Regions from separate parts of the Leptolyngbya sp. GGD genome, predicted to be linked through region 4. Evidence: predicted binding sites of a transcription regulator. Region 4 holds the regulator's gene; each other region holds the start of a gene.

Region 1 (4,433 bases), on a different contig from region 4:
TGTCGCGTCTGATAACTGGGCTTCTCCTTTCATTCAAGAACTCGCTTCTCGTAACATTATTGCTGGATTTCCTGATGGCACTTTCCGACCGAATGATCCGGTCACTCGCGCTCAATTTGCAGCCTTGCTTCTCAAAGCATTTCCCAATGCTCAGCGAGTGAATACTCCGATCAATTTCGCAGATGTTCCTAGCAATTATTGGGGTCTTCAAGCCATTCAAACTGCGTATGCAACTGGCTTCTTAGCAGGCTTCCCCGGTGGCACTTTCCGACCCAATGACAACATTCCTCGCGCTCAAGTCCTAGTATCCCTCGCGAACGGTTTGCGATATGCCAGCACTCAACCGGCTGACAGTTTGCTTGACCAAGCTTATTCTGATGCTTCCAGCATTCCTGGTTTTGCGCGCAACAGTATCGCGGCTGCAACTGAACGCCGCATCGTCGTTAACTACCCGGATGTTCGTTTCCTCAACCCGAACCAAACTGCAACGCGTGCAGATGTTGCTGCGTTTATCTACCAAGCCCTTGTTAGTACTGGACAATTAGCTGCGATTCAATCTCCTTACATCGTCGGTCAAGTTGCACCTCAACCGCAAGCGATCAACATTCCTGCCGGAACTGCCATTCCTCTGCGCTATGCAAATGCTGAACGGATCTTGCTGGCACAAAATGAACCGCAACCCACTCCGATCACGCTTACAGTTGCTCAAAACATTGTCACTGCTGATGGTACGGTCTTGATCCCATCAGGTAGCCAAGTCTCTGGTCAATTAACCGTGTCTCAAGGTGCAGCACAGTTTACTGCGTCTGAACTGACGTTGACCAATGGTCAGAAGGTTGCGATCGCAGCGACTTCTGATCCGATCACCACAACTGAATCGATCCGCCGTGGCGCAAACACAGGCACAATCCTCAAAGATGCTGCATTAGGTAGCGCTGCTGCTGCGGGTATCGCAGCTGTTACAGGCGATCGTAACGTCAGAGCAGGTGAAGTTCTTATCGGCACAGGAGTCGGTGCATTAGCTGGCCTGATCTTTGGCGGCGATCGCATTGACCTGATTTCAATTCGCCCCAACGCAGATCTCAATCTCCGTCTCACCAGCGAATTGATCTTGCCTCGCTCATAATTGCGTAGCGACTCTGCTGACCAAGATCTAGGGCGATCTTGAGCTGTGAATACTCAAAAAGATCGGGAGTGGGGAGCCACTCAAAGAACGATTCCTCCTCCCCACTTCACAGCTCAGGACTGCCATCGGTCTCAATCTTCTGAGTTTCAGAAGACCCAAAACTTAGATCTCAAGACTCAGGCTCGCGATGAGTCTGAAGTATCACTAAAAAACTTGTCCCCTGTTTAGGGGGCTGGATGCCTTGAGGAATCCAGCCCTCTTTTTTCAATGGGCTGAACCCCTGAATCGAGCCATTCATCTGTTCCACCAATCGACGCGCGATCGCTAACCCCAACCCCGTGCCTGGAATATCTCCCTTTGCCTGCACTCCCCGATAATGCCGCTCAAACAAGTGCTCTAAATCTTCCGGTGGAATTCCCAATCCGGTATCACTGACCCAAATACAGATGCGATCGTAATGAGAATATGCCCTAATATGCACTTCTCCGCCGCTAGGCGTATATTTCAATGCATTATCGATAAGATTACTCAATACCTCTCTTAAAGCCCCAGAATTGGCGGAAACAAGGGGCAGAAATTGTGGTATTTCTGTTCGCAGGAGAAGATTGCGATCTTGCGCGATCGCACGAGCCGTTTCCACTAAGGGCAGCAAAATCTCGTGAATCGAACAAGGCGCTAATTCTAAACTTGATGCCGTCAGCACTCCAGCCGGAAGCAAGGGAATCGGGCGGATTGGATTTTCTGATAAAGCATCCACGGGATTTAAATCGATCGCTTGGTCAAATTGCTGTAAGAGTTCCTGCACGCGATCACTTTCCCGCAAGATACTGCCTGCAATATTGCGATTCGGATCTTCCGGCTGTAACCGCTTCACTAACAATTTGCCAAACGTTCGCAATGCTGTGACGGGACTTTTCAACTGATGTAGCAAATTATCTAAAACGTCATGCTGCTGCGTTTGCATCGAGCGATGTTGTCGCTGAGCCTGATCCAACCACTGCGCCCGTTGATCCATCACACAAGCGAGGGCTAACGTACTCGCAACTCGTTCAACTTGCGATCGCTCCCAAGTTGTCCAAGGTCGATCTTCGCGCTCTGTCACTAACAACCCAAAGACTAATTCTTCATGAATCAACGGCAAGACGAGTTGCCGGGGTTGAACCAGTCCTGTTGTCACTAGATCCAGTTCTGGAATGTCCGAGGAAGGAAGAGCCAAACGGTTCGATCGCTCCAATGCCACAGAATTATCCGGATACGCTGCAACTGGGATCAAACGGGCTTGAGAACTTTCAACTAATTCTTCCGTTAGATAGATTACGCTTAGTGAAGCGCCTAACGCCTGAGTCAGCAATGCAATTTGTGATCGACACAACTCAATGAATTCGGAACTTGTAGGCATTAGCATCGACTTTTCTGCCGGATGAATCTAAGAAATAGGATTGACGTTGAGTAATTTTTCTTATTAATTTAATAGATAGTCCTGATCCCCAACTCTTTCGCACCAGTTTTTCTTAACTTTTGCCCGACTTTCCGCAACTTTTGCTGACGTAAGCGCTCATTTTAGTCGTTACATAGCAAAAGAACTCGGAAAACAACCTTAAGAAATTATGTAGATGCGTTAAGAGAAGTTGAAATCCAGGGCTGAAGCTGATATATTTTCGACGGATTTTGTAACGATCATTACAACTTTTAGGCAGTTTGGAACTTAAGGAGGTACGGGGTTTGGCAAGGAGACGTAAGCGGAAAAGTCGTCGTCGGCAGGAAGGAAGACGGATCTTAGAAAGCGTTCCTCAGTTTAGCATTGAGTGTGGCGAAGATAAGCCCGTTACCGCTGCCCGCAAGTTTATCCACGCTGAAGGCATTCTGCCGCCTGCGCTGTTACTGGTTAAGAGAAACGAGCATACTACAGATCGCTATTTTTGGGCAGAGAAAGGTTTGTTTGGCGCACAATACGTCGAAGAAAATCACTTTTTATTCCCAAGTCTGAGAACATCTGAGGATGAAATCGATGCGGTTGCTGTTCCTTCACGGAGCCGCTAAGCGTTCAGATCTCGATCCGGATCAAGTTCGAGTTTTCCAAATTTTGCTTGCCCTGAATGCAGATTTGGTGGTAGTGCCAGTCGCTACTGACCTAGTTGGGCAAGCTAAACTCAGTTACCCAGCATTCACTTCATCAAAGCTCTCCTCAACGCAACGAGGAGAGCTTTTGTCTAGAAATTCCCGTCTAAAAATTTTCTATTCCGCTTGCAGTTCCAACGATCGCTGCAATTCTGCCAATTCATCACGATGTGCTCTGACAGTAATCACACTGCGCGCATCTGTGCCCCCTTCCAATTTCAGCGAAACCTGCTCCACTCGCTCTGCCCCTTTCCAATAAAAAACACCAGCTAGAGGCGACACGAGCAACAAGCCCCACCAGAAATTCGACCCATCGGGTAGCACCATCGTCAGGACTAACGCAAAACACAGCGCTCCCACCGAAGCAAGCAGCGACAAAAATACCGCCAGGAAAACGCTTGGACGGACAACTCCTTCAAACGTCACCTGATTTAAATCGGCATCGATCGCAGCTACTCGGTAAGAGCGCTGTCCAAAATATTGGCGCAGTTGCACCATCAGAGAATCTTCAGGCTGCTCAGAGAGCAATCGCACCTCCTGGGTTCTATCTTTGACTGAGGCGCGAATGAAGAAAAACAGCCCAATCATTAATAGAACCGTGAGGAGAAACGTCGAGGCAATTATAGGCTGATTCATGGCGCAAGAAGACAAAATCCCAGTTACACCACAAGTTTAGACAACAATGGGGATCATTCTCAGATCTCCACTGTTATTTCTCAGCCCCACTGACTGCGGGCACGCCCGAATTTTCTCGTGCATTTTCGCGTTTAACGGCATACTCTCGCCAAAGCCGAGCCAGATCTTGCGCCTGCTGCATTGCCTCAGACTTAATCTGATACATGCGGCGAGGACGACCCCGACCTTCGACTTTTTTCCAGTAGCCGGTGACCATTTCTTCGTCTTCAAGAAACTTTAGGGCACTATAGAGAACCGTATCCGATAAGCGGTACAGCGGATATTCGGTTTCGAGCAATTGGATTAGCTCGGTTCCGTAGGAGTCTCCGCGTAAGAGAACCGCTAACACATAACAGACCGCCAGTTCTTTATTGAGATAGAAAGGGGGCGGATCTTTGAAAAATTGATAGATATCCTCAAATTTCATCTGTCTGATTCCAGGCATGTGAGAAACGACTTGTTTGAGAAAGCGATCGATTAAATCAATTCAATCAATCGAAATCACAATGAGTAG
Region 2 (4,433 bases), on a different contig from region 4:
CCGCGCGACGAGCCGAGGTTTGAGCGCGTTCCAAAATTTCGGTGTAGCTGAATTTCTGCACAATATTCGCCCTAGCACATCTCAGTTCTCACGATGTTTACTTTGCCACAGAAAGGGGCGATCGAGAAGTAGGGGTTCCGAGAATAGCATCGGGAGGATTCGGATTGTGCATAGGGTCGGAGTTTTATGGGGAAGTGGGGGATGGGGAGATAAGGGAAAACTGGAAATGATTCTTGTTTTCTATCTTCCCATCCGGCTGAAATTGACTAGCTGCTCGCTTCTGCTTCCAGAATTAGAAGAAAGCGAGTTTTACATTTTGCCGTTTTGCATCACTTGTTGAAGGTGATGACGAATCTCTTGAGCCGTTTGTTGATCTTGCTCTCTTAACTTCTGAAACAGTTGCACACAGGGCTGAGAATTCATCTGTTGTGCATCTTGAATGTAAGTTTCATAAGCTTTGACCGCTTCTGCTTTATTGTGCAAGGCGGTGAGCAAATCATATTCGAGGTCGCTAATTGCGCTGCCGCTTTTTTCTGCCATTTGAGTCATAATCACATCTCCATTCGATCTGATCTAACGGTGGAACAAAGCGATCGAGCCGTCCTCTACCTAAAGTTTCACTACAGTTTCACAACCACATTTTCTCCATCGATGCTTGCCTCGTACTTGGCTAAAGCTGCGGTTGCAGGACCTTTCTGTACCGAGCCATCGGGTGCAAAAGCTGAGCCATGACAAGGGCATTCAAACGCTTTACGCTCAGCCTTCCATGCCACTAAACACCCTTGATGGGTACAGGTTGGATTCACAGCTAACAGAGATTTCGGATCAGCCGGATTACGAACAACAGCGATCGGTGCAGGTGACTCAGTCTGTAAAAAGCCTTTTTGATCTAACTCTGCCACCTTGCCCACAGTCTGCATCCCACTCGCACTCTTCTGCCCCCCCTGACAAGCTGCTAAAAACGCAGTCAACACTGCCGGAACTCGACTCATGACCCATCCAACGCTTGCCCACGATAGAAATGTTCTCCGACGCATGAGGTTCTCCTAAAGAACGATAGAGGAGTAGTGAGTAGTGAGTGGGGAGTAGGGTAAATCCTTTCTATCTCCCACTCCTCCCCTGCTCCCCACCAAATTACAACTATTTCTAAAGTACGCCCTTCCCCCTCTTCCCGCCGACAGATGACGAAAACGAATCGACTTTATGCAGAAACGTCATATTATGAAAAGTTTTGTAACAACAGATACGAATGTCCTCTGTGATCCCGATTACCTTTACTCAGTAATCACCGCGAATCATCAAACGGTTCCGCAGTTGATATCGATTTGTGTTCGCTCTGGAACACCTTATATTCATAGGCTCAATCCATGACAGACACCCTTGCAGCACCGACCCTCAATAAGTTTGAAAAACTCAAAGCAGAGAAAGATGGTCTTGCGGTGAAAGCAGAACTCGAGCACTTTGCTCGGCTCGGCTGGGAAGCAATGGATGAAACCGATCGTGATCATCGCTTGAAGTGGCTCGGTGTGTTCTTTCGCCCCGTAACTCCTGGCAAATTTATGCTGAGAATGCGGGTTCCGAATGGCATTATCACGAGCGGACAAACCCGGGTGCTAGGAGAAATCCTTCAGCGCTATGGAGATGATGGCAATGCAGACATCACGACTCGCCAGAACTTTCAACTGCGAGGAATTCGGATTGAAGACCTTCCCGAAATTTTTCGTAAGTTTGACCAAGCTGGATTGACGAGCATTCAATCCGGGATGGATAACGTTCGTAACATTACCGGATCGCCTGTTGCTGGCATTGATGCAGATGAGCTAATTGATACTCGTGGGCTAGTTCGCAAAGTTCAAGACATGATCACGAACAATGGTCGTGGTAATTCGAGCTTTAGTAACTTGCCTCGGAAATTCAATATTGCGATCGCAGGGTGCCGCGATAACTCAGTTCATGCTGAAATCAATGACATTGCTTTCGTTCCCGCTTTCAAAGATGGCACATTAGGATTCAATATCCTAGTTGGCGGATTCTTCTCTGGGAAACGCTGCGAAGCTGCAATTCCACTCAATGCTTGGGTTGACCCGCGCGATGTCGTTGCGGTCTGCGAAGCAATTTTAACGGTCTATCGGAACTTAGGACTGAGAGCAAATCGTCAAAAAGCTCGCTTAATGTGGCTGATTGATGAGATGGGCTTGGAACCGTTCCGCGAAGCTGTTGAAAAACAATTGGGATATGCTTTTACGCCTGCTGCTGCCAAAGACGAGATCCTTTGGGACAAGCGAGATCACATTGGGATTCATGCCCAAAAACAGCCTGGATTAAACTATGTGGGCTTGCATGTTCCAGTGGGACGGTTATACGCGCAAGATTTGTTTGATTTAGCTCGGATCGCTGAAGTTTACGGCAGTGGTGAAATTCGCTTAACTGTCGAGCAGAATGTGATCATTCCGAATGTTCCGGATTCACGAGTTTCTGCATTGCTCAGAGAACCCATTGTCAAACGGTTCTCGATCGAGCCTCAGAATCTTTCACGGGCACTAGTGTCTTGTACTGGCGCACAGTTTTGCAACTTCGCACTGATTGAAACTAAAAATCGTGCGGTTGCTTTAATGCAAGAGCTAGAACAAGACCTGTACTGTCCTCGCCCAGTGCGCATTCATTGGACAGGTTGCCCGAACTCTTGTGGACAACCTCAAGTTGCAGATATCGGACTGATGGGCACAAAAGTCCGCAAAGATGGCAAAACAGTCGAAGGCGTGGATCTCTATATGGGGGGCAAAGTTGGCAAACATGCTGAACTTGGAACCTGTGTGAGAAAAAGCATTCCCTGTGAAGATCTCAAACCGATTCTGCAAGAGATTTTGATCGAGCAATTTGGTGCGCGTCTCTGGTCAGACCTGCCCGAATCCGCTCGTCCAAATCCGACCGCCTTGATCACGCTCGATCGTCCCACGGTGGAAACACCGAACGGGAAATCAACAACCGTGCAAGAGCTTAATGCACAAGAGTTTGACTATGTGCTGAGTGCGCCACCTGTTGTAAAAGCGCCAACAGAAATCGCAGCTCCAGCAACGATTCGTTTTGCTCAGTCAGGAAAAGAAATCACCTGCACCCAGGATGATTTGATTCTAGACATTGCAGACCAAGCCGAAGTCGCGATCGAAAGTTCTTGCCGATCAGGAACGTGTGGAAGTTGTAAATGCACCTTACTCGAAGGTGAAGTCAGCTATGACAGCGAACCCGATGTGCTCGATGAGCACGATCGCGCTTCGGGTCAGATTCTCACCTGTATTGCTCGTCCTGTCGGTCGTATCGTGCTCGATGCTTGATCCCTAAGTTTGTTCGCTCCGCTCATTGTTCTCACATGCGCCAGCTTTTTGCTGTGCTTCCTTTTCCTTCAGTACATTCTCTAAAAAGGACGATCCATGTCTTCTAATCTTTCAAGACGTAAGTTCATTTTGACCGCAGGCGCAACCGCAGCAGGCGCAGTGATTGTGAATGGTTGTAGCACAGGTCTAAATAAAAGTGCTTCTAGCGGTGCGTCCTCTCCGGCTGCCTCTCCTGCTGCAAATATCAGTGCGGCAGATGCACCAGAAGTCACAACGGCTAAATTAGGCTTTATCGCCCTGACCGATTCGGCTCCATTGATCATTGCGTTAGAGAAAGGATTCTTCGCGAAGTACGGCATGAAGGATGTGACCGTTACTAAGCAAACCTCATGGGCAGTGGTGCGTGACAACTTGGAATTGGGTTCCGAGAGAGGTGGAATTGATGGTTCTCACATTTTGACTCCGATTCCTTACTTTATGTCCACAGGTAAAATTACTAAGGGTAATACGCCTGTGCCGATGTACATCTTGAGCCGTTTGAACACTGACGGTCAAGGAATTTCAGTCTCGAATGACTATGCTGATCTTAAATTAGCAGCCGATAGCTCTCCTTTGAAAGCAAAAATCGCTGAAGCAGCAGCAGCAGGTAAGAAATTCAAGTGTGCTGTGACTTTCCCAGGTGGAACTCACGATCTGTGGATGCGCTACTGGCTGGCAGCAGGTGGAATCAATCCTGAAACTGATGTCGATATCGTGGTTGTTCCGCCTCCGCAGATGGTTGCGAACATGGAAACGAAGACTATGGATGCCTTCTGCGTGGGTGAACCTTGGAACGATCGCTTAGTGAACAAGAAATTGGGTTACACAGCGATTACCACAGGCGAATTATGGAAGAACCATCCAGAAAAGTCGTTCTCAATGCGGGCTGATTGGGTAGACAAGAATCCTAAAGCAACAAAAGCCCTGATGATGGCAGTTCTAGAAGCTCAAATGTGGTGCGACAAGGACGAGAACAAAGAAGAAATGTGCAAGATCTTGTCGGCTGACAAGTATGTGAAAGCGCCTGTAGCAGACATTATTGAACGTTCAAAAGGGAACTTC
Region 3 (4,433 bases), on a different contig from region 4:
GATAAATCCATTTGGGCAACCGCATCAAAATCAGTGATGTAAAACCGAGGAGTTAAGAGCGTTTCTTGAACAGGTTTTTTAATGCCAGGCGATTGTTCTGGCAGGTCGGATCTCGAAACTGTGCTGACCATAGAGCGAATGATAACGACTGAAATTACTTTCCCCGAATCTGCGATCGCGGCACAAGTGAGTTACCTGCTCTGCTCTATAGTTACCACAAGTAAAACATTGAGATGAGCACAAGGTTAGAGGGCTTTCTAACAAATTGTTAAAACATCCGCTGAGATTGAAGCAAGGCATCACTCCTAGAAGCCTTCCACCTTTCATCACTTAAATTTGCAAAAGATTTTGCTTTCTCTCATTCTGCTTGTCTACTCTTGCAGCAATCATTACTAGCTCAAATGAAAAGCTCGATCGTAAGTGCTGTTTGCTTTACTAGGATGTCTACTTCGAGGTTAGAGCCAGTAGTTACTGCTCAAGCTAGTTTAGGATCTGAATCGGTTCTGTCTCGCTCCTAAACTGCAAGCTAGAACAAGACAGAACACGGATTTTTTTGCGCTCACCCTATCAAGAAGAACGAGTTCAGACGCTCAGCGAGAATTCTGGACGGTTAGCGAACCGCATTCTACTTATACCTTCGTATGCGTCACTTCTACTACGGTATGCACATTTCCTCGGGGCGTGTAGTCCGCCTTAATCGAGATTTCTAACGGATCACACGCTGCCACAATGTCATCTAGAATTTGATTCGCCGCTTCTTCGTGAGAAATATAGCGATCGCGATAACTATTGATATACAGCTTAATTGCTTTCAGTTCGACGACGCGCTGATCCGGAACATAGCTCACATAGATCGTCGCAAAATCGGGATAGCCAGAAAACGGACACTTACAGGTAAACTCTGGCAGCGTAATATTGATCGTATAACGCCGTCCGGGTCTAGGATTCGGGAAAGTAATTAGACTTCCCTCTTCGATCAGGCGTTCGCCATACTTTACTTCGGGATGGTCTTGCGCTTGCGTCATAGCCTATGAAATTGAATGAACTGACTGATCTTAGCAATCGAATTTGCACGGAGGCACGATCGCGTCTCAAGTTTTTTGAGTACTTGATCTCCGCAATCCCCGAAATTCGTTCACAAAATCGTTTCTTTTTGAAAAAATCTTGACTAAAAATGCGTTGCTTGATTCAATTGCAGCTATTCTGAGGGCATCACAATTTCTCGCTGTTTTGTCAGATTACTCTCGCTGTTATGAACCCCATGATGCAGAAAACACCTAATCGATCGATCAATTTGCCGCCTCAAGCTCCTGCAACCGGATATGCCCCTTCTGTACCGATTTCAGTCTACCGCGAGGTGATTGCTGAGCTTCAAGCTACAAAGAACTCGGTGGAAGCCATGAAGATTCAAAACCAGCAATTGGCAAAACAGAATCAGCAATTGCGGCAAGAAATTGAACGCACGGTACAAGCAGCACTCCAACTCCGCCAAGTCTCCAATGCAATGCCGGGAATTAATCCTGCTGCACCACCCGCACCTCGTCTCGACTTGATGCCCGAAGTCGAAGCTGCATCCTTCCAAATCCCGGTCATGCCACCCCGCATCCCCGTTGCTCCCAAACCAGAACCCGTTCCATCGAGTCTCGAATTTCCTGAAGAGAAGCTGGTAATCGAAGAAGACAGCAAGCCCCGGCGCAAAATTAAGCCAGAACAAGACACTCATTTTGAACTCAGCGGTTGGATGTTGGGCTTAGTCATCGCTTTGATCGTCGTGACTGCTTTCGGCGCTGGCTTCTTGCTGGTGCGTCCTTTGCTGAGTCCTTCATCAAAATAAATTCTCGAATGTAACCAATAGCAACCCGAAATTACGAATTACAACTGATGAATTCCGATTTTGAGTGGCTCATGCGACACTCAAAAATACTATTACAATCGGCGAGGCGGGTAATGATCGGTAGCGATCGTTACAAAATTCTCTTCACCAGAAATGATAGATAGTCTCATGCCCGAATTATAGAGATCACGATTAAGGAGTGTAAGCGCTTGAAAAAGGTTGAAGCGATTGTTCGCCCATTTAAACTCGACGAAGTCAAAATTGCATTAGTCAATGCCGGAATCGTGGGAATGACGGTTTCTGAAGTCCGAGGCTTTGGACGGCAGAAAGGTCAGACCGAACGGTATCGCGGTTCTGAATATACGGTTGAGTTTTTACAGAAGCTCAAAATTGAAATTGTGGTGGAAGATGATCAAGTAGACATGGTGGTTGACAAAATCATTGTGGCGGCTCGAACCGGAGAAATCGGGGACGGGAAGATCTTTATCACACCTGTTGAACAAGTAGTTCGGATTCGTACCGGCGAAAAGAACTTTGAAGCGGTTTAAAAACACGAACCTCCCGAGTTTTTGAAACACTCAGAAGGCTTGCTTCGCTGTGAAGGCGATCCAGATTCGGATCGCCTTTATATTTATTGAACGGGTTTCAGCCGAGTCAATTTCAACTTAAAGGGGCCGCCCGCCGTTTCTCCGAAAGCTTTGACTCGAACGATGTAATTCGCATTGCGCGTGATGCGAGTAAATAAGAGCGAATTCGTTGTCCCATCTGGACCATCATCATTCTCGGCAACGGTTGTCCCTTGTGAGGTCATCAGCGTGACGATCGTATCAAAACTATCCGAAGACAAATCGATCGCCACTTGTTCTCCCGCCTGCAAAGTCACCACATAATCGCGTGCGAAATTGCCTTGCCCGGTGGGAATATCGGCATCCGTTAAGCGATCGTTAATCTCTTTTCCAGGGGCCAGCGGGATTGGCGCATAGGAGCGAGTCGATTGAGCCATTGCGGCGGTCGTCATCAAAACCGCAATTGGAGCCGCACAAAGCCAAGCCATCCATCCTTTCATAACCGTTCCTTTCCTTACTGTGCTTGGTTTAAGTTTTTCTCTAAGGTAGCAAGATCGACTGCCCCTGAAAATGCACGACCATTCATGGCAAAGAACGGAGTACCAGAAATTCCAAGCTGCTCTGCAAGTTGAAGATCTTTTTCGATCGTGGTTTCTGCCGCTTGAGACGCGCGATCGCGATTAAACTTCGCCACATCCAACCCCAGAGTCTTGGCAATCTCTGGATAAATCGCCTCATTCAACTGTTTCTGCTGCGCAAACAAAGCATCATGATATTGCCAGAATTTTCCCTGTTGCTGAGCCGCCCAAGCCGATTTCGCCGCTGGTAGGGCTTGATCATGAATACTCGTCAGCGGCAAATGTTTATAAACCAGAGTGACGCGATCTTTGTACTTGTCTACAAACTGGCTCACCGTGCCTGCTGCTGCTTGGCAGTAAGGACATTGAAAATCAGAAAACTCCACCAAGACAGCCTGACCGTTGCCTTTCGTGGGAGACTGAGCGATCACCGATTTTGGATTCTGCTGGAGATCGCGGAGAAACGACTGTTGTTCTTGTTGTTGTTCTTGTTGTTGTTCGCGTTGATAAGCTTGTACCGAATCCAGAATTGCCTGGGGATTTTTGCGAATCACTTGCAGGACTTGTTCTTCAAATTTTGGATCAATCTTGCTATCTGCCTGCACTGGCAAAGAGCAACTGATTAACATCAGACACAATATAACCAAGCCCGCGAATTGTTTCAGCCTTCTCATCACGATTCCGTCTCAAATCTGTCCTCGCACTATAGCTTAACTTCAGACTTCCGAGACGCATGAACCCGCAAAAGATTCCGTCTCAAATCTGTCCTCGCACTATAGCTTAACTTCAGACTTCCGAGACGCATGAACCCGCAAAAGTTCGAGATTCAATGTGTCATTAGGCTCAACTTGAGTAACAATAGTAAAGGTGCGATCGCATTGGCGGTCAGGCTGTCGTGTAACTATGAGCGACGCTCGGCCTGTCAACATGTTCGTACAGGCGCTTTTCGAGACTTGAAATTCCGAATCGATTGATTTTGGTCAACTTCGGGAGTTCAACCTCATAGAGCCAATGCTAAGTGCGCAGCTTCCTATCTGTTAAAACTGGGAATCGGCTTGTTGATTAATCGGAACTGATTCGAGCTTCGGTTCCGGTGAAGTGACGACTTCAGAGCCATTTGCACACCCCACGCAGAACACACGAGGACAAATCGCTTCATGGAATTCTCGATCGCTGAGTTACTCGCTAACTTCACAGATGATAAATTAGTGGCTCCAAAAGCTCTCGAAAAAAAGCTGGAATGCCATGATGAACCGAGCCTAAGACGCTTACAGATCGCACTAGACGCACTCGAAAAAATCGGAGTGCTCGTGAAGGAACGGGGCAAATATCGTCGAGTGCCAGAAGAAGGCGTAGTAGAAGGAAAGTTACGCTGTTCAAGCAAAGGATTCTGCTTCGCGATTCAAGATGTCGAAGGGTCAGAAGATATCTACATTCGCGAAAGCCAACTGAATC
Region 4 (4,433 bases):
AAAGATTATCAGCTTGAACCGGGTGGGGATTATTCGTTTACGATTCGGGCGGAGTTGTGAACTCCCCCACTCCCTACTCCCCTACTCCTCCACTCACCAACCGCCCCAAATACCGCTCAATCAACAAAATTGCCACAATGTCATCAATCGGTCGCGGCGGCGTTCTCATCCCTTCAGGAATCAGCCGCGTTAGCCCTTTCGGTGGATACATTTGCCAATAGCGATCGCGCGCCTCTAGCGAACTATTGCGCTCATCGACGGTGATAATTCGCATCGGCTCACTAAGATCAGTCTCTAACTTCTGTCGCCAGGTTTTAGAAGAAGTCTGATCACCCATGACCAACAGCGAAATCGGAAACTGACTCCTCAGAGATGCGATCGTCGAAATCGTCTCTTCAGACGAGATCACTTGATGATAATAAATTCGGCGATCGACTCCCATCACTGCGACTCCGCATTTTTGTCGCCCTGGATCAAATCCCAGAATAACGGGCTGTTCCGCCATACTCACCTCTTGCCGTTGTTCTGTCTACAGATTGCTAATTCGATGCCCGCAGCACAACCTGCCCATCCTGCACCGCTACTAATTCTATTTTGAGCGGTCCCGCTGTGTAAGTCACATCCGATGCAACTGCCCGCAATTCAATCGAATTCGGATAGCGGCGAAGCTGATCGATAAAAGATCCCAGACTCAACAGTTTCTCAACCTCTAGTCTGTCATTCATCACCCCTGCGACACGGGCACGGGCATTAGAAGCTGCAATTAGGTCTTGTAAGGTTTTCTGAAAATCCTGGGGGGACAGTTTAGACGGTTCCAGCGTTTGAGTCGCGATCGTATCTCCTGCTAAAAAGACAACCTGATTCGGCACCGCACTCATATTCACGACAACGCCTCGGTCGTCACCGAGAACATAATTTGCCCCGGCTTGCACCCGCACCAGATAATCTTTACCATCTTGAATTTGCTGAATGAGGTTTTGCACTTCCGCAATCGGGATTTGCACAATTTGCTGATTGTTCTGCCCCAGGCGAAGCGACTCGATCGCGGTCTGATTTGCCAATTGCAGTAATTGATCGACCGCTGCTTTGGCTCCACCTTGTTCGACGACGCGCACAACGCCTGAAGACAGCACTTGTGTCCGAAAAATTGCCAGATCACCTCGGCGAATCTGTTCCACATCTTGCTGAATCTGCTGAACGGCTGCCACGAGAAAAGCTCTCTGCTGTTCCAGGGTTTTCAATTCTGCTTCGCGTTGAGCAATGACTTGATCGCGCTCATTAATTTCGCGATCGCGCTTTTCAATCAGGGCAGTTCGTTCCGCAATTTGCGCATCTCGTTCCGCAATTTGGGCTTTCACCTGATCCCGTTGTTCAATTAACGCCTGCTGCTCAGATTCCAGCTGATTGATTTCGTTGCGGAGCGAAAGTGCTTGCTGAGAAACTGTTTCTAGCTGATTGCGGGTGAGATCTCGCTGCGCTTCTGTCCTGCGAAGTTGGGCATCGGTTTCTCGTTGTCGAGCGACTGAAACTTGAAGATTGGCATTGAGGCGCTTGAGATATTCCTCAATTTGGGCACGTTCCGATCGCGCTTGCTCTAGATCTTTCTCAACCTCAGCTTTTCGCTGATCTGTGGTTTTGAGATCAGCCGTGACTTTATCGAGGTCACGATTTGTCGCCCGCAAATCGGCTTGAATTCGCCCGAAGTTCAACACCATCTCTCGAAAGGTGCGACTGGCAAGCAGTAAAACGCCTAACGTAGAGGCAGAAATCAGCGTGCCCGTCAAAATCGTCACGACAACTGCTGTTTGTTTGGGACGGAGATTGAACAAGCTGAGGCGGGCTTTTCCCACGCGCGTTCCTAAGCGATCGCCGACTGTCGCGATCACCCCTCCTAACACCAACACCACCAAAATTAGAATTAGCCCGACATCGGACATGACGCTCCCACAAACCCCTAGACATACTGCACTCTAAGGGCACTTTCAGACTTTGCCTTTCATTATGACTGCTCGCTCTATGATTCGCGTGAGTCACTCAGGACTGAATTCTAATCGAATTAGGTAAATTGTTGACTAAGCGTTACCGGATTATGAACGGTTATTTTTTTCTTGTGAATTGAGATCATTTTGTCCTGACGCAAATCGCCCAGTAAGCGGGTGACTGTGACGCGAGTCGAGCCGATTGCTTCAGCGATCGCTTGGTGAGACAGTTTGAGATCAATCATGATCCCCTCTTGTGAGGGCACACCAAAGTCACGACACAGAATCAGGAGGAAACTAACAAGACGCGATCCCATATCTCGGTGCGCCAGCGTTTCGATCATCATTTCAGTTTGTAAGATTCTCGACGACAAGCCTTTCAGCATCAGCATCGAGAGTTCGGGATTGTCTTTGAGCGCTTTTTCAACTTGTTCGATCGGAACAGACAGCAATTCGACAGGGGTGAAGGCAACTGCGTGATAAAAGCGATCGGCACGTTGTCCTGTGATCAGAGAAAGCACCCCGAACACACTATTTTCTCGAAGCAGCGCGACGGTAATTTCTTCTCCTGCCTCGTACACCCGTGAGAGTTTAACCGCACCCTTGACGAGAAAGTAGACCCGCTCCGCCGGATCGCCCGGAAAGAAGATGGTCTTACCGCGTTCAAACGTCTCTACAACAGGAGGATATGCTCCCCCTCCAATCTGACGAAACATCGCTGCAAGCGGTTTATCCTTGGTCACTACCATTTCTTTCCTTGTCGTATCGAGTGAAGCTGGGAAGTCTAACAGTCTATGTAAGCAATCGATGACTTTAGACCACTAAAACTGAGTCTATGATCTGTTTTAGTGTCGTAAACTACAATTTCGCTTTGATCTTCAGAAAACTCAGTAAATTCTCTAAGAAGAAGGCGCAATTTCGAGTCGATCTACTGGAATCTTCTGGGCAGACCCAATAATTTCCACAGATCATACCGTGAAAGCACGAATATTCTAGGGCGAGGCATTAAGGAATCATGAAGGATTCCGAACCAGAATCAGAGAGGATTCGCTGGCAGAAAAACCGAACTGAGAAATGACGCAATTCGATTCTCGATCCGCCAAGCTTGGGACGATCGCGTCAGCGAAGAGCAGTTCGAGAGGGATCCCTTTCTGCTATCCTCATAAATGCTTTACACGGTAGAAGACCATGCTAGACCTGACTGGAAAGAACGCACTTGTAACGGGAATCGCGAACAACCGCTCGATCGCATGGGGCATCGCTCAGCAGCTACACAAAGCAGGCGCAAATATTGGCATCACCTATCTACCGGATGCAACCGGCAAAGCGGAAAAGAAAGTTGCCGACTTGACCGAGCCGCTCAATCCCAGTTTGTTCTTGCCTTTGAACGTGCAAGATGACGCACAGATTGAGAGCGCATTCAATACCGTGAAAGACAAATGGGGCAAGTTGGATATTCTGATCCACTGTCTCGCATTTGCTAGCAAAGATGATTTATCCGGCGATTTCTCCAAAACGTCGCGCGCGGGTTATTCGCTGGCGTTGGATATCAGTTCTTACTCGCTGGTGCAACTAGCTGGAGCCGCAAAACCTCTAATGAGCGAAGGCGGTAGTATCGTGACGCTGACTTACCTCGGTGGTGTGAAAGTCATCCCGAACTATAACGTCATGGGAATTGCCAAGGCAGCATTGGAAATGAACGTGCGCTACCTCGCAAATGAGTTAGGGCAGAACAATATTCGAGTCAATGCGATTTCAGCAGGTCCGATTCGGACATTGGCTTCCTCGGCAGTCGGTGGCATTCTCGATATGATTCACCACGTTGAAGAAGTTGCGCCGTTACGTCGAACTGTGACGCAGATCGAAGTCGGGAATACCGCAGCATTTCTCTGTAGTGACTTATCAAGCGGGATCACGGGTCAGGTGATCTACGTCGATGCAGGCTACGAAATTATGGGGATGACGGGATCGAAGCCCAGTGCTGGATAGCAATTAGACGATAGGAGATGTGCCGTGCCCAATTTTGAAACTTTGCAAAATCGAGACTACACCTTGATTTTGGATAAAAGTGGCAGTATGTCTACCAATGATCAAATTGGGGGCGGCAGTCGTTGGGAAGCAGCCCAAGAATCAACGCTGGCACTGGCGCGCAAATGCGAACAGTTTGATCCCGACGGTATTACGGTTTATACGTTTTCTAGCCGATTCAGACGGTACGAGAATGTGACGACGAGCAAAGTCGCACAGATTTTTATGGAAAACGATCCGGTTGGCTCGACCAATCTGGCAGCAGTGTTGCGGGATGCCACCGAAGATTATTTTCGCCGCAAAGCCACAGGGCAGAGCAAAACTGGAGAAACCATTTTAGTCATTACCGATGGTGAGCCGGACGATCGTCGAGCCGTGATTGAAGCGATCGTGCAAGCGACACAGAAAATGGAACGCGATGAAGAA

The links. The regulator NtcA, encoded in region 4, controls nitrogen genes in cyanobacteria. The targets are predictions, from matches to a motif close to TTTGTANNNNNNNNTACAAA.
Region 1: OU814_RS15165 (DUF3155 domain-containing protein) is a predicted target of NtcA. The motif match lies at 2,794-2,813, and genes of this name have one in related genera.
Region 2: OU814_RS26845 (ferredoxin--nitrite reductase) is a predicted target of NtcA. The motif match lies at 1,231-1,250, and genes of this name have one in related genera.
Region 3: OU814_RS17085 (P-II family nitrogen regulator) is a predicted target of NtcA. The motif match lies at 1,952-1,971, and genes of this name have one in related genera.

What each region holds. Positions count from the first base shown of each region.
Region 1 is NZ_JAPQKE010000003.1:50,338-54,770, forward strand. Features, by position in the region: gene OU814_RS15155 (S-layer homology domain-containing protein) at 1-1,126, shown strand, start outside; gene OU814_RS15160 (GAF domain-containing sensor histidine kinase) at 1,296-2,525, opposite strand; gene OU814_RS15165 (DUF3155 domain-containing protein) at 2,849-3,166, shown strand; gene OU814_RS15170 (cofactor assembly of complex C subunit B) at 3,362-3,880, opposite strand; gene OU814_RS15175 (PadR family transcriptional regulator) at 3,954-4,346, opposite strand.
Region 2 is NZ_JAPQKE010000008.1:223,879-228,311, forward strand. Features, by position in the region: gene OU814_RS26830 (HEAT repeat domain-containing protein) at 1-61, opposite strand, end outside; gene OU814_RS26835 (hypothetical protein) at 310-549, opposite strand; gene OU814_RS26840 (QcrA and Rieske domain-containing protein) at 621-1,037, opposite strand; gene OU814_RS26845 (ferredoxin--nitrite reductase) at 1,368-3,332, shown strand; gene OU814_RS26855 (CmpA/NrtA family ABC transporter substrate-binding protein) at 3,429-4,433, shown strand, end outside.
Region 3 is NZ_JAPQKE010000003.1:467,305-471,737, forward strand. Features, by position in the region: gene acsF (magnesium-protoporphyrin IX monomethyl ester (oxidative) cyclase) at 1-131, opposite strand, end outside; gene queF (preQ(1) synthase) at 630-1,025, opposite strand; gene OU814_RS17080 (hypothetical protein) at 1,265-1,834, shown strand; gene OU814_RS17085 (P-II family nitrogen regulator) at 2,044-2,382, shown strand; gene OU814_RS17090 (PPC domain-containing protein) at 2,466-2,900, opposite strand; gene OU814_RS17095 (DsbA family protein) at 2,915-3,607, opposite strand; gene OU814_RS17100 (ribonuclease R family protein) at 4,136-4,433, shown strand, end outside.
Region 4 is NZ_JAPQKE010000001.1:656,566-660,998, forward strand. Features, by position in the region: gene OU814_RS03125 (DUF3146 family protein) at 1-60, shown strand, start outside; gene OU814_RS03130 (resolvase) at 74-505, opposite strand; gene OU814_RS03135 (DUF3084 domain-containing protein) at 540-1,937, opposite strand; gene ntcA (global nitrogen regulator NtcA) at 2,057-2,728, opposite strand; gene fabI (enoyl-ACP reductase FabI) at 3,168-3,968, shown strand; gene OU814_RS03150 (vWA domain-containing protein) at 3,993-4,433, shown strand, end outside.